Regions from separate parts of the Cutibacterium sp. LaCa_255 genome, predicted to be linked through region 4. Evidence: riboswitches for the same ligand, from Rfam matches in the RefSeq annotation. Region 4 holds a riboswitch; each other region holds the start of a gene.
The links. A riboswitch is a leader RNA that binds a small molecule or an ion and turns the genes downstream of it on or off. The one in region 4 is predicted to bind cobalamin.
Positions count from the first base shown of each region.

Region 1: linked by a shared signal. The riboswitch ahead of ACP8ML_RS02320 (FecCD family ABC transporter permease) and the one ahead of ACP8ML_RS06260 (FecCD family ABC transporter permease) in region 4 are both predicted to bind cobalamin.
Region 2: linked by a shared signal. The riboswitch ahead of mutA (methylmalonyl-CoA mutase small subunit) and the one ahead of ACP8ML_RS06260 (FecCD family ABC transporter permease) in region 4 are both predicted to bind cobalamin.
Region 3: linked by a shared signal. The riboswitch ahead of ACP8ML_RS09780 (prenyltransferase/squalene oxidase repeat-containing protein) and the one ahead of ACP8ML_RS06260 (FecCD family ABC transporter permease) in region 4 are both predicted to bind cobalamin.

Region 1 covers NZ_CP190956.1:523,051-528,715, forward strand. The annotation lists gene ACP8ML_RS02295 (VOC family protein) at 1-272, shown strand, start outside; gene ACP8ML_RS02300 (AlbA family DNA-binding domain-containing protein) at 807-1,229, opposite strand; gene ACP8ML_RS02305 (hypothetical protein) at 1,653-1,823, shown strand; partial or broken gene ACP8ML_RS02310 (AlbA family DNA-binding domain-containing protein) at 1,848-2,108, shown strand; gene ACP8ML_RS02315 (ATP-binding protein) at 2,406-3,416, shown strand; cobalamin riboswitch at 3,985-4,164, shown strand; gene ACP8ML_RS02320 (FecCD family ABC transporter permease) at 4,251-5,270, shown strand; gene ACP8ML_RS02325 (ABC transporter ATP-binding protein) at 5,267-5,665, shown strand, end outside.
Region 2 covers NZ_CP190956.1:750,352-756,016, reverse strand. The annotation lists gene scpA (methylmalonyl-CoA mutase) at 1-1,546, opposite strand, end outside; gene mutA (methylmalonyl-CoA mutase small subunit) at 1,543-3,453, opposite strand; cobalamin riboswitch at 3,533-3,784, opposite strand; gene ACP8ML_RS03275 (alpha/beta fold hydrolase) at 3,855-4,862, opposite strand; gene ACP8ML_RS03270 (hypothetical protein) at 4,967-5,347, shown strand; gene ACP8ML_RS03265 (nucleotide sugar dehydrogenase) at 5,344-5,665, shown strand, end outside.
Region 3 covers NZ_CP190956.1:2,147,175-2,152,839, reverse strand. The annotation lists gene ACP8ML_RS09790 (ABC transporter family substrate-binding protein) at 1-422, shown strand, start outside; gene ACP8ML_RS09785 (hypothetical protein) at 503-1,192, opposite strand; gene ACP8ML_RS09780 (prenyltransferase/squalene oxidase repeat-containing protein) at 1,238-3,073, opposite strand; cobalamin riboswitch at 3,059-3,298, opposite strand; gene ACP8ML_RS09775 (leucine-rich repeat domain-containing protein) at 3,522-5,665, shown strand, end outside.
Region 4 covers NZ_CP190956.1:1,395,616-1,401,280, reverse strand. The annotation lists gene ACP8ML_RS06265 (ABC transporter ATP-binding protein) at 1-526, opposite strand, end outside; gene ACP8ML_RS06260 (FecCD family ABC transporter permease) at 523-1,542, opposite strand; cobalamin riboswitch at 1,704-1,825, opposite strand; gene ACP8ML_RS06255 (hypothetical protein) at 2,330-3,628, shown strand; gene ACP8ML_RS06250 (hypothetical protein) at 3,686-4,252, shown strand; gene ACP8ML_RS06245 (hypothetical protein) at 4,259-4,888, shown strand; gene lpdA (dihydrolipoyl dehydrogenase) at 5,072-5,665, opposite strand, start outside.

The DNA.
Region 1 (5,665 bases), 870 kb from region 4:
CGTGGCTGATGGAGATCAATGCCGGTCGCGCCACTCGCGGGGAGGCCAGCGCCGTCGCCGAGATGACGATGGTCTGCGAGCGGGTCGAGAAGCGCGCCAATGCGCTCACCGGCGTCGACTGGTACCGGATCGTCGGCGATACCTCGATCCCGATGACCCTGGCCGCCCCGGCGAACCTGCCGAGGGTTCCCCATGAGGGGTCGGTCATCTCGGGTCAGGTCGTCCCGGTGGTATCGCTGGGAACCTGGGAGGGTGAATCCTTCTGGGGCTGAGGCCGTGTGCCGGTCCCCCCATGTGGCTGGCCCGTACGGTCAGCGATACTCCGTCCCCCGTGGCACCCCCCAAGCGTTGGGGGTGAGCCAGCTGCAGGCGCCCCCGTTTCCCGACTGTGTCTGTTCTGGTGCCCAGCTCCACGCCGTTCACATGTGTTCCAGGCCTGGCGGGTGGGTCGCCAGACTGCAACTCACACTGCAAGCGTTGCAGTGTGAGTGAAGGTGTGGATGGTTCAGCATACGGTATGGATTCGGTAGCAGGTCGTCCGGGCACCTTGGCGGCCATCCATGACGACGAGTCTTTCCTTGAGCGGCAACGCCAGAGCGTAACGCACCTGACCAGTTGTCAGTCCCGCGTAGTCTGCAAGTTCGTGGATCGTCAGTGCTCTCCCCTGCGACGAGTGTAGCGAGTACGTGCTCCTCGTTGCGGGTTGGGACCGAAGATCTTTGGGGCCCGGTGAGGGCCTCGCTGTCTTCGCTTCGTAGTCGTCATGTTGACGCCACATGAGCGCCGGGTAGTGCCCCTGCGGATAGTCACCCAGGGCATACAGTCCTGCCAACGTTGGTTCTCCCTGATGCTGTCAGCATGTTCGTCGTCCGCAGGATTCGCTCGTCAGCATGGTCGCGCAATCGTCGGTCACTGGTGCGTACTGTCGTCAGATACGACTCCACCAGCTCAGGTTCCAGGTCGTCAACGACACGTCCCCTGGCAGCGGCCAAGTCGTAGTCGATCTGTTCGTCCACATGGAGAACCTCCACCTGTCTGCCGTCAATGGTGAATGTCTGAAAATCCAGATGCGGTGATGCTTGGACGGCATCCCTGGCCTGTGTTGCGATACCCGCCTCCGTTGTTGCGATGTCCTTGACGCCCACCACGTCGAACCGACCGTTTGCTTCGTCCACCCCGAGGATGACTGTGCCGCCATTGGGCATGTTCGCGAATAGCGTCTCCGCCATCTTTGGCACGTTGCCCGATGTTCGTTACTTGCACTGTTGTTTGCAGTGTAAGTGAGAGTGTGCGCGGGCCCGGGTGAGGTGGTGGTCCGGTCTGCCGAGCGGGTCGTGGTCCAGCGACCCCGTGGCAGATGTGCCAGGGATCGTGGGGTTCGCCACCTGGCGTGGCACGAGGTGCCTTGCCGAACCGAAATACCGCACTGAATCATCCGCCGCCCCGCTGTGTTGGCTCATGTTGTCTCAACATGCCAGCCAGTTGTCTCCCCAATCGTGAGGGGACGTCAGATCCATCGAAAATGTGTGCGCACTCCTCGTCGCTGAGCTTGATCATAACTTTTCAGTCATAAAGTTATACTCAATGTCTGGACTGGATGCCTGGTTAAAAGTTTCTGGGCACAAACTTGTAGCTGGAAGTGGACTGCTCACATGGGAACAACTTTCGGGCCAGACCCGATTGCAGTTGAGATCGACGCTGCGCTGGAGCACTTGGACGCAGGGCACCGGGTCCCGGAATGCAAGTATCTTGACTTCAAGGAGGATTCCAGTCGACGAGGCAAGCACGGTGAGTTGCTACTGGGTCGACGTGAGGATGAATGAGCCGCTGAGCAGCTTGCCGGTGAAGCCGCGTGCATGGCCAACACCCCTGGGGGTGGTGCTCTGATCGTCGGAGTCAATGACAAGGATGATGGACCATTGCTCATCGGTACATCCTTGGATACCGAGTGGTTGCGGAGGAAGATCTATGAGCACACCTCTCGCGCGTTGACTGTTGACGTCCGAGAAGTCCACGTTCACGATGCCAGGTTGTTGATCGTCAGATCACCCACCGCGCTGGAACCGATCAAGGTCAAGGGAAAGATCCGCTGGCGGATTGGTGATCATTGCGAGGAGATCGACGCAACGTCATGGCACCACCGCCATCAGTACTCTATCCGCTACGACTGGTCGGCGCAGTTCTCAAACGTGAGCCTGGAGGAAGTGCGACCTGCTGCCCTTGACGCAGCACGCGCCTTCCTCCAAGCCAGCACCGACGAGGCGGCGGTGGAATTGGCCAACTGTACGAGTCGTGAGTTGCTGTCCCGGTTGAACGCCATTGATGGTGAGGGCAAGCTCACCAATGCTGCTGCTCTGGTCTTTGTGGGGCGTCCCGAGCCATGCCTTGACTACATACGTCGTGACATGCCCGGTCAGGACAGCGGTGACCGAGTACGTATTGGTGGGGTATCACTGCTTGAGCAGCTCCAACGGGTGTTCGCCGTCGCGCGGGCGTACAACCCTTTATCGCATGTGTCTTCGGGACTTGTCGAGGGGCAGGTCCGCCAGCTGCCGGAACGTGCCATTCGTGAGGCCATCGTCAATGGGTTGGCTCATCGTGAATGGGGGCTGCCCGATGCAACGCTCATCGAGCACAATGGAGCCGTCTTGCGAGTTACCAGCCCCGGAGGATTCTTCGGAGGTGTGACGGCTGAGAACATCATCACCCACCCATCGACGTCCAGAAACGTTGCTCTCACTGAGCTCTTGGCATCACTTCGAATTGCAGAACGTGAAGGTATCGGAGTTGACCGTATGGTTGGTGATTTGCTTCGCCGGGGGCTTCGCATGCCGACCATTCGGGAAATTGACGGTCCCTATGTGGTGACGACGCTTTCCGGTGTCGATCCTGACGTGGCATGGACATCGTGGCTCACTGGTATGGATGTTCCCGAGCTCATGCAAAATCTCCGCACTTTGATGGTTATGCGTTTCCTCACTGATCATCTCTGGATCGACGAGGACATTCTTGCTCCCTACCTGCAAGTCCCCGTCGAGGAAGTTCACGAAACTCTTGAGCTTCTACGGCAGACGGAGTGTGATGGCGAACCCTTGCTGAAGCCCATCCGCGGCGTTCCCGACGAAGCCCTCCCCGCGTTTACCCTCTCCAAGAGAGCAAACAAGCAGCTGGACATGGAATATGCGAATCGCGGTTTGAAGCGTTCAGTGCCTAGTAGAGCAGTGACGGCTCGTCAATATGCCCGGCATCGAGGGCGTATCAGTACGACAGAATTGGGCGTCATCCTGGATGTGTGGGCTTCCAACGTCGGACAGGTCCTCAAGGATCTCATGGCTGACGGAGTACTGCAGCCTTCGTCAGAGGCAATGGCAGGTCGCGGATTTCACTACCTGTGGAAAGGTGACGAGGCATCCTGACTTTTTCAGTCCTTATGATCCATCTCGCCAAGTTCCTGGTCAGGCAGAGCGTGTTCCGATACACCGGAAAGCTAAGTGCACTTCCCCTTTCGGGGCGGTGGAGCACAACTTTTTGACCGAAAGATTGTACTTGCACCCTCGGATTGGGTGTCTGGGTGCAGTCTTCGAGGCTGCTCCCTGTGGTTCTGGCTGCTGAACCAGTCGAGAAAATTGTGCTTACCCTCGCGCTTGTGCTGTTGAGCAGAATTTTTCAGCCACAAAGTTGTACTCCAGGCATGAAGCGGCGGCGGGAGCACAACTTTTCGCAGTGTGGGGAGCTCTGCGCGGTATGGAGATCCTGTCGGTGGCGGTGTTGTGGTCCGTTCGTCTCTGTGGCAGATGTGTCAGGAGTCGTGGTGTCTGTCGCCTGGTGTGGCACGAGGTACCTTGCCGAACTGAATTACCACGCGGGTGCGAAGTACCCCGTCGATTGCGCTCGGTGGGTTCCGAGGCGTGTGCCGCACGCGATCCGGCATGTCTGTGACAAGGGGCTGGCGGACGGCACGTCGCGAAGTGCGTGTCACAGGTGCTAGCCTGCCTCGCATACATGGTGCGGCCCCGATGAGGCCGCAGTGAATCCGGTGAGAATCCGGGACTGTTGCGCAGCGGTGACGGTGACGACGTCGGCAAGACCACTGGGAGTGATCCTGGGAAGGGCCGACCGAGAGTGATCCGAAGTCCGAAGACCCCATGTATGACTTGTGTCGTTCGGGCCTCGCATCAAGGTCCTCGCACTCAGAAGGAACAGCTATGCCTTCCTCGAGACGGTCGGCCGAGCGTGACCGCCGGTTGCCGGTGGCACCCCTGGTGATCATCCTCGTCGTGCTCATCGCCGTCAGTGCCGTCATTTCGCTGACCATCGGTTCGGAAGCACTGCCACTGCGCGGCGTTCTCGACACGGTCGGAGCCCGAGTCACCGGCGAACCGGGCCCCGACCCGACGGTCGATGTCATCGTCTGGGACCTGCGTGCCCCCAGGGCACTGCTGGCGATCATCGTCGGAGCCGGACTCGCCCTGGCCGGAAGCGGTATGCAGACCCTGGTGCGCAACCCGCTGGCCGACCCCTACCTGCTGGGTGTCTCGGCCGGTGCGAGTGTGGGGGCCACCGCGGTCATCGCCCTGGGGATGTTTGTCTCCTGGGGCCCTCACCGGCTCACCCTCGGAGCCTTGGTGGGGGCATTGGGCGCCGCCGGTCTGGTGTACCTCATCTCCATGGCCCAGGGTGGCATGACGCCGCTGCGGCTGGTGCTCTCGGGCGTCGTGCTCTCTGCGGCATTCTCGGCACTGGCGAGTTTCCTCGTCTTCCGCAGCTCGGACCCGCGCGCGGCGCAGTCGGTGCTGTACTGGATGCTGGGATCGGTGTCCGGTGCCACTTGGGACAGTTTGTGGGTGGCAGCCATCGTCACCGCTCTGTCCGTGGTGCTCATGATCGCCTTCTCGGGTTGGCTCGATGCCCTGGCGGCTGGCACCGACGTCGCTCGATCCCTCGGCATCCCCGACACCAGGGTGCGCAAGGCGCTGTTCGTCGGCAACTCGGTACTCGTCGGGGTGCTCGTGGCGGTTTCGGGCGGCATCGGATTCGTCGGACTCGTCATTCCGCACATGTCACGGCTGCTCGTGGGAGCCAGTCACCGGTCGATGCTGCCTGTCGCCGCCGCCATCGGCAGTCTCTTCCTGCTGTGGGTGGACGTCGGCGCCCGCGTCATCGCGGCACCACAGGAGGTGCCTCTCGGCGTCGTCACCGGGTTCATCGGCGCTCCCATCTTCCTGTACCTCATGGGGCGCAGTCAGTACCGATTCTCGAGTGAGTCATGACACGTCTCGAAGTTCGCAACGTCCAGTGCCGCATCAACGACCGCGTCATCGTCGACGACGTCAGCTTCATCGCCGAGCCGGGGAAGCTCACCGCCATCGTCGGCGTCAACGGAGTCGGCAAGTCGACTCTGCTGCGATCCATCGCCGGGGTGCGTCAGTTCAATTCCGGCGACGTCCTGCTCGACGGCACCTCCGTCACCAACTACACCCCCATGCAACGTGCCCGACTCATGGCTTTCGTCGGGCAGGAGGAGTCGCCATCGCCAGACCTCCTGCTGGGTGAGATGGTTGCGCTGGGACGCACTCCGCATCGCAAGCCGTGGCAGGTGGGGCAGCGTTCCGAGCGAAGGATCATCCGGGATTCCCTGGCCCTGGTCGGACTTGACCACCTCATC
Region 2 (5,665 bases), 650 kb from region 4:
TGAGCTTCTCCAGAGCAGCCTGGCAGGCCTCCTCGTCACGGTTGGCGCGAAGCTGCTCGAGCTTGGCCTTCTGTTCCTTGAGCACCTGGGTGTTGTCGACCTTGAGGACCTCGAGATCCTCTTCCTCATCGAGACGGTACTTGTTGACGCCGATGAGGGGCTGACGACCGGAGTCGATACGGGCCTGGGTACGGGCAGCGGCCTCCTCGATACGCATCTTCGGGATGCCCTTCTCGATGGCCTTGGCCATACCGCCGGCCTTCTCGACCTCCTGGATGTGGGCCCAGGCCTTGCGAGCCAGCTCGAGGGTGAGCTTCTCGACGTAGGCGGAACCGCTCCAGGGATCGATGACGCGGCAGGTGCCCGACTCCTGCTGGATGAACAGCTGGGTGTTTCGAGCGATACGAGCGGAGAAGTCTGTCGGCAGGGCGATGGCCTCGTCGAGGGAGTTGGTGTGCAGGGACTGGGTGTGTCCCTGGGTGGCTCCCATGGCCTCCACACAGGTACGGATGACGTTGTTGTACACGTCCTGAGCGGTCAGCGACCAGCCAGAGGTCTGCGAGTGGGTACGCAGGCTCATGGACTTCGGGTTCTTAGGCCCGAACTGGTTGACGAGCTTGGCCCACAGCATGCGAGCCGCGCGCATCTTGGCGACCTCCATGAAGAAGTTGGTGCCAATGGCCCAGAAGAAGGACAGACGCGGTGCGAACTGGTCGACCTTCAGGCCCACCGACTCGCCAGCGCGGATGTAGTCGACTCCGTCGGCCAGGGTGTAGGCCATCTCGATGTCGGCGGTCGCGCCGGCCTCCTGCATGTGGTAGCCGGAGATGGAGATGGAGTTCCACTTCGGCATGTTCGCGCTGGTGAAGGCGAAGATGTCGGAGATGATCCGCATCGAGGGCAGCGGCGGGTAGATGTACGTGTTACGAACCATGAACTCCTTGAGGATGTCGTTCTGGATCGTTCCGGCGAGCTGCTCGGGCTTGGCGCCCTGCTCCTCGGCGGTCACAACGTACAGGGCGAGAATCGGCAACACGGCGCCGTTCATCGTCATGGACACCGACATGCGGTCCAGCGGAATACCCGCGAAAAGCTCACGCATGTCCAGGATGGAGTCCACAGCCACACCAGCCATGCCGACGTCACCGGGAACACGCGGGTTGTCGGAGTCGTAACCACGGTGGGTCGGCAGGTCGAAGGCGACCGACAGACCCTTCTGACCAGCGGCCAGGTTACGGCGGTAGAACGCGTTGGACTCCTTGGCGGTGGAGAATCCGGCGTACTGACGAATCGTCCACGGACGGAAGGCGTACATGGTGGCGTACGGGCCGTGGGTGAAGGGCGGCAGACCGGCGTAGGTGTCCAGCCAGTCCATGTCAGCGTAGACGTCCTCGGAGTACAGGTGGCCAACCGGAATCTGCTCCGGAGTGGTCCAGGGCTCCTGCTCACCAGCGGCGGCGGCCAACTTGGCGAACTGCTCCTGTGCGTCCGCGGGGACCGGAGAGTCTCCGAGGTTGATGGAATCGAAACGAGGCAGGGTGGTCACTTGGCAACTCCCAACGTGTCCAGAGTGGTGGTCAGGACGTCAACGACGTCCATTCCGAGGTAGATGCGCCCGTCGACGACCTTCTCGGCCTCGGCAGCGTCATCACCAAATTCCTTGAAGGCACCCGACAGGTAGACCAGCTTGGCGCCAGCCTCCTTGAGGGCCTTGGCGACCTCGAGGCCCTGGGCCGCGTAGGTCTTGGCGTTCGAACACAGGTCAGCGACCTCGGCACCGGACTCCTTGAAGGCCTTGACGACCTCTTCAGTGGTGCCTCCCTCGCACTCCGGGGTCTCCATGCCGGCGATGTGCCACACCGGGGCGGAGAATCCCTCGCGAGGACCGAAGTCACGACGGGTTCCCAGGCAAGCCAGGAAAACCTTCGGACGCTCGGAGCAGGTGGCGGAACGATCAACGAGGGCCTCGAAGATCTCGGCGTCGCGGCGCCACTCCAGCCCGTTGCGCTCGGCAGTTTCGGGGTACGGCTTGGTCTCGACCGTCTTGGCGTCGAGCAGCGGGAACTCGCTGACGGCCGTGATCGGCTGCTTGCGGGTCGCCAGACGCTTGGCGCGCTCGGCATTCAGCTTGTCGAGCTCGGTGCGGACGTGGTCGCCGGTCACGGCGGCGGCCATGCCACCGGCAGCCTCGACAGCCTGGAACTCGACCCAAGCGGCTTCTTCCAGCTTCTTAGTCAGAGCCTCAACGTAGAAGGAGCCACCAGCCGGGTCATTGGCGCGACCGATGTTGGACTCCTCGGCGAGGATGATGCCAGTGTTGCGGGCGATACGACGCGAGAAGTCGCTCTTCGGCAGGCCGATGGCGGCATCGAAGGGCAGGGTCGTGACGGCCTCGGCACCACCGACAGCAGCACCGAAGGTCGAGATGGTGCCTCGCAAGATGTTGACGTAGGGATCGTCACGGGTCAGCTCACGCCAGCTGGTGACGGCCTCCTGACGGGCACCACGCTTGGCGGCCGGCACCTCGAAGACCTCACCGACACGGTTCCACAGGGTGCGCAGGGCGCGCAGACGGCAGATGGTCAGGAACTGGTCGTGGGTGGCGGACACCCGGAAGTTGATGGCGTCGAACGCCTGCTCGGCGGTCAGTCCCTGCTCCATGAGAGCGCGGACATACTCGACGCCGGTGGCGATGGCCCAGGCGAGCTCATGCACGTCGCCGGCACCAGCATTGTGGTAGATCGTGGCGTCAACGACGAAGGCGCGGGAGTTCTTGTACTTCTCGATCTTCCTGACCCACTCGCCCATGCCGGACAGATCCGGGGTGCCACCGTTGAGGGCGGCGAAACCGATCGGGTCCAGACCGAGGTTGAACGACAGTTTGTCGGGCTCGATCTTGGAATCGGCGTAGACCTTGAGGAGGGCCTCGGCGGCAGCCTCCTGGTCGTCGCGGCTGGAGACCTCGACCTTGGCCAGGTCCAGCAGCACGTCCTTGAGATCGCCGGCGATGTCCTCGGGGTTGATGGCGTCGGCACCGACGCGCAGCCACAGGGACGTCACGCCACGCTCGAGGTCAGCGATGACGGCCTTCTTGGTGAACTCGACGTCGGGATCCTCGTGAAGGGCTCGGACGTCCCACGCGTCCATGCTGCCGTCACGGACCGTCGTGCCACGGGTAAAGGGCGGCACGCCCGGGGCGCCGAGCTTCTCGGAGGCATCCTGACGCCGGTACATCGGCTCGATCTGGATGCCGTCGACCGTGGTCGGCTCGAGGCGCTTCATTCCCTGCTCGATGTTGAGTTCCTTGCCCTCGGGGCGACCCCGGTTCAAGACTTTGAGGACCGCGTCCTCCCACTGTTCGTGGGTGACCTTCGGGAAGTCCCCGGCCAGGCTCAACTCCTCGGGCATCCTGTCCTCGACGGGCTTGGATGCGAGGTTGTCAGGATCAGTCATTCGTCAGACTCCTGCTCCGCTGTGGATGGTTGGACGACCTCGGCCGGCCCTCGAGACCTCGGACGCTGTGGCACACGCGGGTGCACCACACGCTCTGGCAGGTATTCGGACTCATGGGCACCTCGTCTGCCGACGAGTCCTACGTCACCGCTTCCCAGACCGAAGCCCAGTGCTTGATCGACGTCCACCCGGTCCGAGAACCAGATGGGCGACGATGGTGATGTCGTTCCCACTCACCGCTGCGGGGCAGTTCCGGAGTTTCACCGGATTCCCTCTTACCGCCTTGAAACCCCGGACGGGATTCCTCGGCACCAGCACCTACGATACTAGGCTGCGCACAATCGGCATAGCGCACTGGGGGTGCATGTGCACGATTGTGCGAAACGAACGTGAGCGGCCTTTCACCGTGCTTTCCGAACCTGCAAGGTCCCGGGTCGGGCGGCGACGGCATCAATCCAGTCGCGCAGGTGGGCGTGGACATGTCGACGGTTCACCTCATTGAGGATCTCGTGGCGCGCCCCGGGGTAGAGAACGAGGTCCACCTCACGCGAGCCCGAGTCGCGCAACTGACGCGCGACCTGGCGCACTCCCCTGCCGGAGTCCCCCACCGGGTCCTTGGCGCCCGACATCAGCAGAATGGGAAGTGCCGGTGGAGTCGCTCGGAAGATCTCGGTGGAGTTGGCGAGTTCGATAAGCCGGACGAGTTCGCGGTAGAAGGCTGCGGTGCAGACGAAACCGCACAGCGGGTCGTCGTTGTAGGCGTCCACGACGCGAGCGTCTCGGGACAACCAGTCGTAGTCGGTGCGAGCCGGCAGGAAGGCCCGGTTGAAGGACCCGAAGGACAGGGTGTTGAGCAGTGGGCTGCGGGAGTCTTCCCCCACCATGAGCACCTGGGCCTGGGCCAGCCCGGTAGCGACAGTGCTCAACGGCCCCAGGGAGGAGCCAGTGCCGATGATGACCAGGCCGGTCATCTCGCGTCCCCGACGAACGGCCAGGACACGAGCAAGGAACGACCCCATCGAGTGTCCGACGAGGAACCACGGCTTCCCCTCCAACCTAGCCATGAAGTGGTCAGCGACGGCGGACAGATCGTCGAGCATCTGGTGGTAGCCACGATCAGACGTGGTTCCGAGTTCTCCTGTGGCGGCAGCACGCGGCCCGTGTCCACGGTGGTCGTTCGCCACGACGAGCCAGCCGTCGGCCGCAAGCACCTGGGCGACCTCGTCATAGCGAGCCGCGTACTCGGCCATACCGTGGCAGAACTGCACCAAGCCCTTGATGGGGCGCCCCGACACAGCCTCAGGACGCCAGACAAGGACGTCGACGTCGGCTCCGTCATCAACGGTGATGGTGATGGTGTCCATAGTTCCTCCCAGACAGCTCACCCCGGACAAAACCGTCTCAACCATACCGACGTCCTCATTGCGCTTATCACACAGCCTGGCCGCAAGAGAACTTAGTGGTGGATGCCCCGCCAGTGCTGCCCGTCACTGACTCCGTGATTCTCTCCCGGTTGGCAGACACCGTCATCGTTGTGGCCCAGGTCGGACACACGACCGTCGACCAGGTTGAAAGCACAGTTTCCTCCATCGAGAACGCAGGAGGCATGGTCTCGGGCATCGTCCTGAACCGTGCCGACTCCTCGAAACTGTCGCATCTGAGATACGGCGAATCGGCGTACGGCTACGGATACACGAAATACGACAGCGACTACTCGTCATCACCCGCCACGGCTTCACAGGGGCACCCCAGAAACAGGAGACGTCAGGGAGTAAGAGCATTCCCCGACGGGCAACCTCCAGACACCACAACGCACACGTCTAAGATGATGGTGGTCCATGTGCAACGGCCAGCATTCATACCGTCGCACACAGCTATCTGGGAGTGCCCGTGAAAATCGCTGTCGCAGGACTGGGCTATGTCGGCATGGCCAATGCAGTGTTGCTCGCCCAGCACAACCGTGTCGTTGCTGTCGACATCGACGCTGAACGCGTCTCGATGGTCAACAACGGACAGACGACGATCGTCGATCCTCTGATCGCGGAGTACCTGGCTCACCACGACTTGGACCTGCGTGCCACCACTGATCCGCAGGACGCGTACCGGGGGGCGGACTTCGTCATTATCGCCACCCCGACGAACTATGACCCTGACCAGAATTATTTCGACACCTCGAGCGTCGACGGAGTCCTCGACCTGGTACAGGAGCTCG
Region 3 (5,665 bases), 750 kb from region 4:
TGGCGAAGATCGGCGTCAAGGTCAACCTCGTCAACACCCCGAGTGACTCCTTCACCCAGACGCTGAGCAGCCACTCCTTCGACGTCATTGCCTTTGCCTGGAACGGCACCCCGTATCCGATGGCCAACATCCGTCAGATCTACGGTGCCTCCGCTGAGGGCTCCAAGAAGCCGTCGCAGTCCAACTTCTCCCAGCTGATCGATCCTGAGATCGAGAAGCGCATTCCCAGCATTGACGCCGAGTCGGATGTCTCGAAGCGTCGTGAGCTGACCAACCAGGCCGACAGGATCATCTGGGACAACGTCATGACCCTTCCGCTGTACCGTCGCATCTCCTTCACCGCGGTTCCGAAGAACCTGGCGAACTACGGTGCTGCGACCTTCCAGACCGTGCACGCAGAGAACATCGGTTTCCAGAAGTGACGATGAGTTCTCAGGTATGAGAAGCGGGGCCGGGGATGATTCCCCGGCTCCGCTGTCACCGCGGTTTGTTGCGGTATGTGTCAGGACTGACGACGGCGACGCACGACGAGTGCGACGATGAGGGCGATGACCACGACGGCAATGACGACGATCGTGGCAACAGGCCCGGACTTGGAGCCATTGTCTGACGACGTGTCGGCGTTCTGGGTCTTCTTGGTGTTGTCGCCGGTCAGCTGGAAAGAGGCGCCACCGGCGCTCCCGGCGGCCAACTTGGGGGGAGTGCAGGACTTGGTCTTTGGCTTGTTGTAGCACCAGCCTTCGATCGATCCGGGGGCCGGCTTGTACTGGTCAGCACCCTTCTCGGAGTAATCCCACGCAGCCCCGGCGCCGGAGGCGTGGTAATACGCCCAGTACTGACCGTTAAAAGTCTTGGGGCAGGTTTCGGGATGGTTGTTCATCGTGCAGATGAGACTGGATTTGTTCTTGCCGACGGTAATTCCGGCCTTCTTGAGGGCGTCGGCGCCGGTGGATGGCGAGTTGACGCACTGGTTGGACAGCACTTTCTGGTCATCTGTGATGACGAAGACCCAGACGTTGTTGGCGTTGAGGCAGTCGTCAATGGCTTTCGCCTGTCCAGTTTCGGCGCTCGGTGAAGGTGTGGCCTGCGCGGCGACCGAGAAGAAGATGGTCAGGGTGGCGAACAACACAGCGGCGAGCACTCCAACCATGGGTCGGAGTGCTCGCCGACTCTCGATGCGGGGAATACTCACCTGACGATCATGCCTCAGAGGAGAGTATTCGACCCAGCAGCTGTCTCAGACGCCGGTACGCGGCAGCGCTGGACGGTCCGAGGGACGGTTCGACGGGCCGACCGGGGCTGGTGTCACTGGGGCGGGTGCCGTGGCCGATCCAGTTGCGGTGGCCGTTTCGGTGGCGGATGGCGTCGGAGTGGCCGATCCGGTCGGGGTCATCGTCGGTGTGCCGGTGGGAGTGACGGTCGGGGCCACTGTCGGGGAGACGGATGGCTTCGGCGTCTGGGTCGGGGTCACGCTCGGATTCGGAGTCGGGGTAGCCGAGGGGTCGTATGGTGTTAGACGGGCATCCCAGCTCGGTCCAGCATTCCAGTCAGCGGCGGAGGACTTGAAGTACCAGCCTTCAATGGATCCGGCCTTGGGCTGGGCGCTCGCGGCGCCGGTCCTCGAGTGCTCCCATGTCGCCGACTTGTCAGCGCCAGCCGGGGTGGCGTGCCAGTAGGACCAGTACGCCTCGTGGGTGTCGGTTTTCGTCGGGTAGCCGTTGATCATGGTGACCATGCTGCCCTCGGCCTTGACGATGAATCCGGCGGACTCAAGCGCCTCCAGACCATTGCCGAACTTCGAGGCGCAAGCACCCTCGGAGGTGCCGTCGTGCTGCTCAACGTAGACCCACACATGGCCCACGGCGATGCACTTCTGGGCGCCGCCCATGTCACCGGGCTTGCCGGTAGGGGTGACAGTGGGCTTGGTGGTTGGGGTGGTTTTGCAGGAGGGGGTGTTTTTGGGGGTTTTGCCGGACCATGTTGAGGCGTAGCCGTGGCCGGTGATGGCCATGATTGCTTGGTCGGTGGCCATGATGTTGGGTTCGTGGTCGTTGCGTTGGGCTTGCCATGCGCCGACTTTCGTGAGGTTTTGTTGGCGGATGAGCCATTGTTTGACGGTTGTCATGTCTTCGCCGCGTTCTGCGAGTGCGCTGGCGAGCATGCCGGTGGAGTTGGCGGCGGAGTAGGTTTCCCAGTAGTCGCCGTCGTCGTGGGTTTTGGTGTTGATGGCCCATGTGGTGGCGTTGTTGGCGGCAGTGTCGATTTTGGTGTGGTAGCCGTCTGGGATGAGGTGGGGGTTGCGTTGGAGGAGGGTGAGGTCGGACAGGGCGATGCCGGTGTAGTCGGGGTCGCCGACGAAGGTTTTCGTGCCGTCGTGGTTTCGTTTGGTGTATCCGAAAGCGCCGGCATCGTCACCTTGGGTGCCTTGGGTGGACAGCAGTTTGTCGAGGATCTTCGTTGGTACCGGGCGGTTGGCGCGGGTCAGTGCGATGGTGATGAGGTGCGGGCCCCAGTACATGGTGACGCGGTTTTGCATGCCTGGGGTGTCGTCGTTGATGTAGCTGGCGAGCTTGATCCACAGGTTTCCGGTGTCTTTGCCGAGGAAGTAGGTGGGATCCTCGCCGAGAATTTCGGCGGTCATGATCACCTTGGCCAGGCCAGCCGGGTTCTTGTCGACGTACTTCGGGCCGGCTTCCTTGAGGGCTGTGGTCATTTCTGTGACGGTGTCGGGGTGGGCGTCTGAGCCGACCAGGGCGATGATGCCGTCGGCGATGCCGCCGGCCTGTCTGTAGTTTGTCGGGTCTTCCTGCCACTTCTGGGCGAGCCAGTCGGCGGCTTTGGCGACGTAGGTGCTGGTGGCGGCGGTGTCGTTGACCGATCCGGCCCACATGGCACCCTTGACCGGGTTGGCCGGCGGATCGAAGCAGTAGGGAGCAGAGCCGTCATCAATGGTGGCGGTGATGGCTGCATGGGATGGCGCGGGCTGCGGGTCAGCGAACGCTGGTGCCGCGAACGGCGATGCGACGAGCGCACCGGCGGCGAGGCCGGCGACCCATTGATTGAGCCTGGTCATGTGGCGGGCCTTCTTCCTGAGGCTGCGTTGCGCTCCGGACGGGAAGGGCCCCTGAGTCGAACTCACCGCAGTCCTCGACGGTGTGTAATATTCCTTCGACAACCCAGGTACTCCGACTCGGGATGAGCCCCTCACGGTTGCGGGTCAGTTCCGGATTCGCACCGGATTCCCCTGCGGTCGCGGTGTCAGTTTAGGCTTGGCGCCACCACATGTCCACATTCGGGTTCGGCGACGAGAACACCTTATGTTAGGATCCTGGTGGTTTCATCGATGGGGAACCTGGTGTGAATCCAGGACTGTCCCGCAACCGTGTAGTTCGACAGAGATGTCGGCAAAGTCGGATCACCGTCGTTGAGATGTCTCGTACTCAATTCCGTCGTGGACAGCGGAATGGTCGGTCCTGTCTTTGGATGACGACGAAGCGTCCACGCAGTGAAAGGCAGGACCTGTGAGACGGTTCAAGGGGTTGGCCGTGGTGTTGTCTGTGGCCATGGCCATACCGATGGCCATCGTGTCATTCGTTCCGGCGTCGGCAGCACCGGCGACGTCGTACGACGATGAGGCGCAGAAGTGTATCGATCAGAAGCACGTGTTCGTGTATGCCGAGCGTGATGACGGGCATGTCGACACCGGCTGCGCGTCGAAGTTCTCCACTGGGGTGGAGGCGTTGAAGTCAGCCGGTTTCGACATCGGCAGCACCGATTTCGGTGGCGACCTGGGAATGTTCATTGATTCAATCAATGGATATCCGGAGAACCCCGATAAATTTTACGCCTATTGGGGTTATTTTCATGGTCAGCCGGCTGGTAGGAATGCCGAGACAAAATGGGAGTACTCGCAGCTAGGTGCCAGCAACTACCACCCGAAGCCTGGCTCGATCGAGGCCTGGCATTACATGCTCATTGATGGCCCGTGGGAGGTTCCTCCGACCTGGAAGCCGAAGGTTGATCCAGCCCCGACGACTCCGGTAGCGTCCTTCGAGATTCCTGACAAGGCCCTGCAGAAGTGCATCACTGACAAGTTGGACACCACTACCCCTTCCAAGGATCAACTTGCTGGCGTGACGAGCCTGAGTTGCCGGAATATGGGAATCAAGGACCTCACCGGCCTTGATCGGCTGACCGGTCTGGGAAAAGCCTTTCTGTCGGGTAACAAGATTAGTAATCTCAAGCCGTTGGCCTCCTCGACTGGCATTTTCAGCCTGGATGTCAACAGCAATGAGATCACCGACGTCGCGCCTCTTAGGTCCTTGACGAAGCTGTCCCGGCTGGACGTCGGCAAGAACCACATCCGTGACCTATCCGCGCTCAAAGACATCAAGGGTCTAGGTGACGCCGACATCACCTCGAATTTCCAGGCCGTTGACGGTGACTCGGCCACCGCCGGGGTTCAGGTCCCCGTCCCGACAGCTGTCGACCATCACGGTACGACCTTCGTGGCCGACCGCGAAGTGCCTGAGGGTGTCAAGATCAAGGGCAAGAACGTCACCTATCCCTCTGCTGGCGACTACGTGTGGCAGTTCCGTGACGCCTCGACGTACTTCAACGGGTCCATCACTGTCCATGTCGTCGCGGCTCCCGAACCACCGAAGCTCGTCGATATCCCCGATGCGAACTTCAAGTCCTGTCTCCAGGATGCCGTAGGTGCCGGTAAGCCGCTGACGGCTGAGAATCTTGGTGCGCTGACTGAGGTCAAGTGCATCGGCAAGGGCATCGAGGACATCACGGGTGCCGAGGCCCTCACCAATGTCAAGACGCTGTACCTGACGACCAACGAGATTGAGAGCGTCGATCCGCTTGCCGGTCTGACGAAGCTCGAGACGCTCTACCTGCCCAACAACCACGTCAAGGATTTGGCTCCGCTCGCGGGTCTGGGGAATCTCAGGACGATGAGCCTGGATCAGAACCCCATCACCACGGTGAAGCCGCTGTCCTCGCTGACGAGTCTCACGGACCTGACGATCAACCAGAACAGGCGCGGCAAGTACAAGTATCCGGGCATCACCAGCCTCGACGGGCTGGGCGCGCTTCCCAAGCTTGCCCGTTTGGTGGCGAACAACAATGTCAACTTGGCCGATCTGTCCGGGATCTCCGGTACCACCTCATTGAAGAAGCTGTTCCTCAACGGTGACAAGGTCTCCGACCTGACCCCTATCAAGGGGTTGACGAACCTCGTCGAGGCCGGTTTCGACAACAACGAGATCTCCGATGTTTCCGCTCTGGCCGGGATGAAGAATCTCACCAAAGTGGGGCTCAGCTCAAACCACATCTCCGACCTGTCCCCGTTGTCGGGTCTGGAGAGCATCGCATTCATGGGTCTGCGTGCCCGCTGGCAGACCGTGACGGCCTCGGCCGTTCCAGCCCGGCAACAGGTCGCGGTTCCGATGGCGAAGGCTGCCGACGGCTCCAAGGCTGAATTCATCGCTCCTGAAGGTGTGACGGTATCGGGTGACAAAGTGACCTATCCGGAGGCCAGCGATGGTTACAGATGGACTTGGTCGCACAAGGACGCCACCAGCCACTCCGAGGACTTCTCGGGGACGTTGATCCAGCCAGTGACGGCTGCGGTTCCAGCGCCGACTGTCACCCCTAC
Region 4 (5,665 bases):
GGGCCAGGTCCAGGTGGTTGGTCGGTTCGTCCAGCATGAGTATGGGAGTGCGCTGGGCCAGCCCACGGGCCAGCATGACTCGACGGCGTTCCCCACCGGACAGTCGTGAGCAGGGTCGATCGGCGTAGTCGGACATGTCGACCCGGTCTAGTGATTCCATGACGATGCGATGCTCGTCCTCACCGCCGTGGTCCCACGGCCGTCCATAAGGGGTGCGACCCAGGGCGACGAGTTCACGCACGAGCAGGTCACCAGGTGGTGAGTCCTCCTGGGCGACGAAGGACACCTGGCGTGCGCGTTGTCTGGCCGAGAGACGTCGGAGGGGGACGTCGTCGAGGAACACGTCTCCGGCGGCCGGCCGGCTGATTCCGGCGATGGCACGCAGCAGGGTCGACTTGCCCGAACCGTTGAGCCCGATGATGGCCGTGACGGTACCGGGTTCGAAGTCCAGATCGACGTCTCGGACGATGGTTCGCCCCTCGACCTGCGCCGCGAGACGTCGTGTGGTCAGTCGGGTTCCCATCATGCCCCCGCGTACTGGTAGTGGCGCCGTCCCAGCAGTAGTAGGAGTACTGGGGCTCCTAGCAGACCTGTGACGATGCTCAACGAAGTCTCCTGAGGTCGGCTCGCCACCCGGGAGAGGACGTCGACCCACACGAGGAAGAGCGCACCGAACAAAGCGCTGACCGGCAGGACGACGCGATGGCGCGGTCCCACGAGGAGCCTAGTGAGGTGGGGAATGACGAGGCCCACGAATCCGATGCCGCCGGAGACCGCGACGATCGCGCTCACGAGGATGGCCTGGACGATGAAGAGGGCGACTCTCAGGCCGGTGACCGGGACCCCGAGCGAGGAGGCGAGTTCCGGGCCTGCTGCCAGCGCGTCGAGCCACCTCGATCCAATCATGAGCAACAGCAGGGTGACGAGGACCACCACCGCCGTCGGCACGAGGGTCTGCCAGGAGGCACCCGCCACGCTGCCCAACAGCCAGAAGAGGACGGACTGGGCCGATTTCGGGTCGTTGCTGTGGAAGACCAGGAAGCTCGACATCGCGCTGAAGGCCGAGGACATGACGACACCGGTGAGGACGAGCCGCAAGGGGCTCAGACCTCCCTGGGCCATGGCGATGCCGAACACGGCCGCGGTCGCGACGAGGGCACCGAGAAGGGCACCCAGGTACAGCGAGTACACGCCGAAGGCCGCCAGCGTTCCCGTGGTGATGGCGGCTGTCGCCCCGACGCTGGCCCCTGCCGAGACCCCGAGCATGTAGGGATCGGCCAACGGGTTGCGTACCAAGGTCTGCATGACGGCACCACCGACGGACAGTCCGGCCCCGGCAACGACGGCCAGCACCGTTCGTGGAAGTCGCAACCCCCACACGATCTGGTCCGCGGTGGCCTCGACGCTGCCTCCGCGCACGTGTACATCCAGGACATGCCACGCCTGTTCGACGGGCAGCCGGATCGTGCCGAAGGCCAGCGAGAGCACGACCCTCAGAGCAAGAGCAACCGCCAGGACCAGCAGTACGGGCCCGGCGGGCAACCGGCGATCCTCGTGGGCCCGCGATGACGTCGATCCGTCCGACGATTGCCGTTGCCCGCGCGAAGCGCAGGGATGGGTGTCTCGATGGCGGACGTGTGGCAAAGGAACTCCTGGCGGTTGACGCCCATCTCGCGAGGCGTACGGCGGCTGCATTCGCCGGGAGGTTTTCGGACTCGGGGTCGCGCGGCTCGTCCCCCTTCCCAGGTGTCTCCACCCAGTGGGCTCGCGGCGAGCCATCACCCACACCGCTGCGCGTCAGTCCTGGATTCGCACCAGGTTCCCTGGCCGGCGAAACGCACCGTACCACGCAGGTGGTGAATCGTCCCACTCATCCATGACCCCGCCCCGAGAATCCAAATTTCCATCCCGAGCGACATGTCCAAGAAGTGGCGGATGTCTCACTCGTACACTGTCCACATGCGAGGTCATGCAGTGATGGCGGACCCGGAAGGCGACGTGCGGATTCGGTATATATTTACGAGATGATATAAAGGCTGTCGACGGGTCCAGTGGTCTTGTTATTGCTTGGGCGTCATTGCACCGGTTCGGTGTCCGATCACATGCTCGTCATCACGGGTTCATGTCCTGTTCGCAACCGCGTCATTACTCGATATTCCAGATCGCCGCCCTTTGTGAATTGAACCTCCGCGTCGCTAGCATCGGATCGCAGATCCTCCCGGGATGGTTGCCCATACTCCTTGACAGGGGCGTGCATCGACTTCCACAGGGGCTCTGTGAAGCACGTCAATTCCTATGGATGCGAATCCGTGAGGAGTATGAAAAAGCCATGTCCTTGAAGAGACGTCCAGGGCGCAGAGTTCTCGCGGCGGCTGCCTCGGCAGTCCTCGCAGTGTCTGCCATGATGCAGGTGCCGGCGGCTCACGCCGTCATTCCACCCAAGCCGCAGGGCTATCCGATCGCGCACCTCTATGAGTCGTGCACGGATGCCTCCGCCCACGCCCAGGGATACCCCGAGTGGCATTACGGTGAGACGGGACGACGCTACCTCAGCGACGGCACGATCCAGTTCACCAACCGCACCGATCAGGTCGTGCCGTACACCGGCACGATCGAAACTGAGAGCAACCACGACATTTCGGCGACCTCGGCGGCGAAGCTCCCCTCTGGATGGAACACCACCGCCAAGTCTGACATCGGCCTCAAGATGTCCAATGGCTGGGTCGAGGGTGAGACCGTCGGTCCCGTCAAGCTCAAGCCAGGTGAGTCGATCCGCGTCGAATACGGCGTCCTCGAGAAGGACTTCGTCTCGATGTTCGTCACTTGCCGCGACGGCGTCCTGCAGAACTCCAACGGCGCTAACGTCATTCGTGGCACCGGTCCGGCCGGGCGATACGCCTTCGTCTACCTCATCCACGCCGACGGCTCCATCTCGGATCTGGCGATGCAGATCCCGTCGCGCCACGCGGGTGCCAACAGCAAGCCGATGGGATCGGACGCGTACACCGCCATGTCGGGCCCCAGCCTGGAGTCCGTGGCGAAGCCGACCGACCACGTCGTCGAGCCCGCCGTCGCTCCGCAGAAGGATCCGTCCTGGCCGGCGAAGGGTCAGACCTGCCGTGCCCGCGACATCGCGTGGTACCCCTACGACATCTCGTCGATCCAGCCCACCTACCGCAAGCCCGGCTATTCGACGGACTTCCTCAACTGGTCGAAGGCCCCCTACGACTACCACCCGGTGACCGACTTCGTCGTGGGCGCCCAGTACAACGGGTACGCCAACTGGATGGGTCGCTACGGCCGCCCGCCGGCAGGATGGCTTGGCTCGGTTGACAGCACCTACCGTGCCTATATGCCCGTCGGAACCGCCCTCGGTGCGGTACATCTGCAGCCCGGTGAGCGCGTGCGCGTCACCTATGGCACGACGATGACCCGCGTGAACTATCGCGAGATCCACTGCGGCAGGGACGGAAAGTACAGCTTGGTGTCGAACTACGGCACCGCCTCGGCGCCGAGCGGTTTCTGGGCCGAGGCCACCGTCACCTCCCGGGACGGCAGCGTTCGCAAGATCGACGTCACTCCCGACAAGTACCGCCAGCTCCCCCTGCCGACTCAGTCAGACCGCTGACCTAGCCGTCCCCGACACCACGACCACCGTCAATCCCGACCACGAAGGAGAACACTCATGATCACCCGACTTCTTGCCGTTCCCGCAGCCCTCGCCGCCTCGGCCGCTTTCACGGTCGTTCCGGCCCAGGCTGCTACCCCGGCCCAGGCCGCCAACCCCACGACGATCGGCGCCTCCTGCGCCAACATCGGTGAGACCGGCCAGACCATCACCCGGACCCGTAGCTACTTCGACGGCTCGGCCGGCACGTGGACCATCTCGAACTACAACGACGAGCCGCTGCCCATCACCCGGACCATCACCGAGACCAAGACGAAAACCTGGAACGTCTCGGCCGGGGTCGACTTCCCGATCCTCGACCTCATCCACGTCACCTTCTCGACGAGCTACACCGACAGCCAGTCCTACGAGGTCGGCGACACCGTCGGCCCGTACAACCTGGCGCCGGGCAAGACCGCGGTCCTGCGTGCCGGATGGGTCGTCTCGGACTTCCGTGGCCAGCACACCGTCTGCGGCTCCGATCACACCTGGAAGGCCAACGGTGGCGAGTTCACCGCGAGCCTTCCGAAGGAGCGTCACATCGCCATCAGCACCCGCGACAACGACCCCTCCCTCGAGGCCTGATCGCCCATGGGATTCCTGACACACCAGGTGCGTCGCGGGGTCACACTCGCGGCGGCGGCTGCCCTGTCAGTGGCCCCGTTCGCCGTCTCCGACGCCCATGCGGCCGAGTCGGCCTCCGCCAGTGACCCCACCCAGTTCGAGCTGCCGCAACGGTGGAACTCCGATTACGAGCCGGGAACCGCGTGCTCGACCCCCGGTGAGAACGGCACCTACCTGACGGCCAAGAAGCGTTGGTTCAAGCAGACCGATGCCTCCAGCGTCGCGAACAACACCGCCAATGCGGTGCCCGTCTCGACGAAGGTGAAACAGTCGCGCACCCAGACCCTCCAGGTCAGCGCAAAGGTCGCCGGTCAGGGTGACCTGGCCAAGATCATGACGCAGACCTTCGGGTTCACCTACGTCAACGAGGTCCACTGGTCGCTCAAGCAGGTCGTCGGGCCCTACACCCTGCCCGCCGGCAAGGAAGGACGTCTGGCCTGGGGATTCATCATCCTCGACGCCGACGCCCAGAACGTCCACTGTGCGCCGAACCTCAGCTGGCAGGCCACAGGTCGCCCGTACCACGTCTCGGCCCCCGAGAGCCGGTACGCCGAACTCCAGATCGACAACCCGGAGTACGAGGACCTCTCGTACTGACACCGGACACCAGAGATCGAGGGGCCGCGGATGACCGCGGCCCCTCGATCCGTCTTCGTCGTGGGTCTCATGCCCTCCATTCGCGTCTTCGAACCCGCTCTGTTGCAACACCGGGGCTTGCGGCCCAGACTCCGAGGCGGGGCCCCGTCATCAGGACCCCGCCTCAAGCCATACATGAGAACGTCAGATGTTGATCATCTCTCCGCCAATACCCTCGACAGCATCCTTGAGGGCCTCCGACAGGGACGGATGCGGGAAGATGTTGCGGGCGACCTCGTCAGTGGTGATGTCCCACATCTGTGCTACGGTGAGCGCCGGGATGAGCTCGGACACGTCGTGTCCGATGATGGTGGCTCCCAGCAGCTCGTTGTGACGGGCGTCGGCGACGACCTTGACGAAGCCGGACCCGTCACCCATGCCCCAAGCCTTGCCGTTGGCCGAGAACGGGAACCGTGACACCTTGACGTCGTAGCCCTGTTCCTTGGCCTGGGCCTCGGGGTAGCCGAAGGTGGCGACCTGCGGCTGACAGTAGGTGACCCGAGGGATCATGGCGTAGTTGATGGGCATGGTCTGCGCCCCGGCGATGGTCTCGGCGGCGACGACGCCCTGGGCCTCGGCGGTGTGGGCCAGCATGAGCTTGGCCGTGCAGTCACCGATGGCGTAGATGCCCGGGACGCTGGTGCGCATGAAGTCGTCGATCTCGATGGCGCCACGTTCGGTGAGCTTGACACCGGTGGTCTCCAGGCCGTAACCCTCGACCCGCGGGGCGAAGCCGAC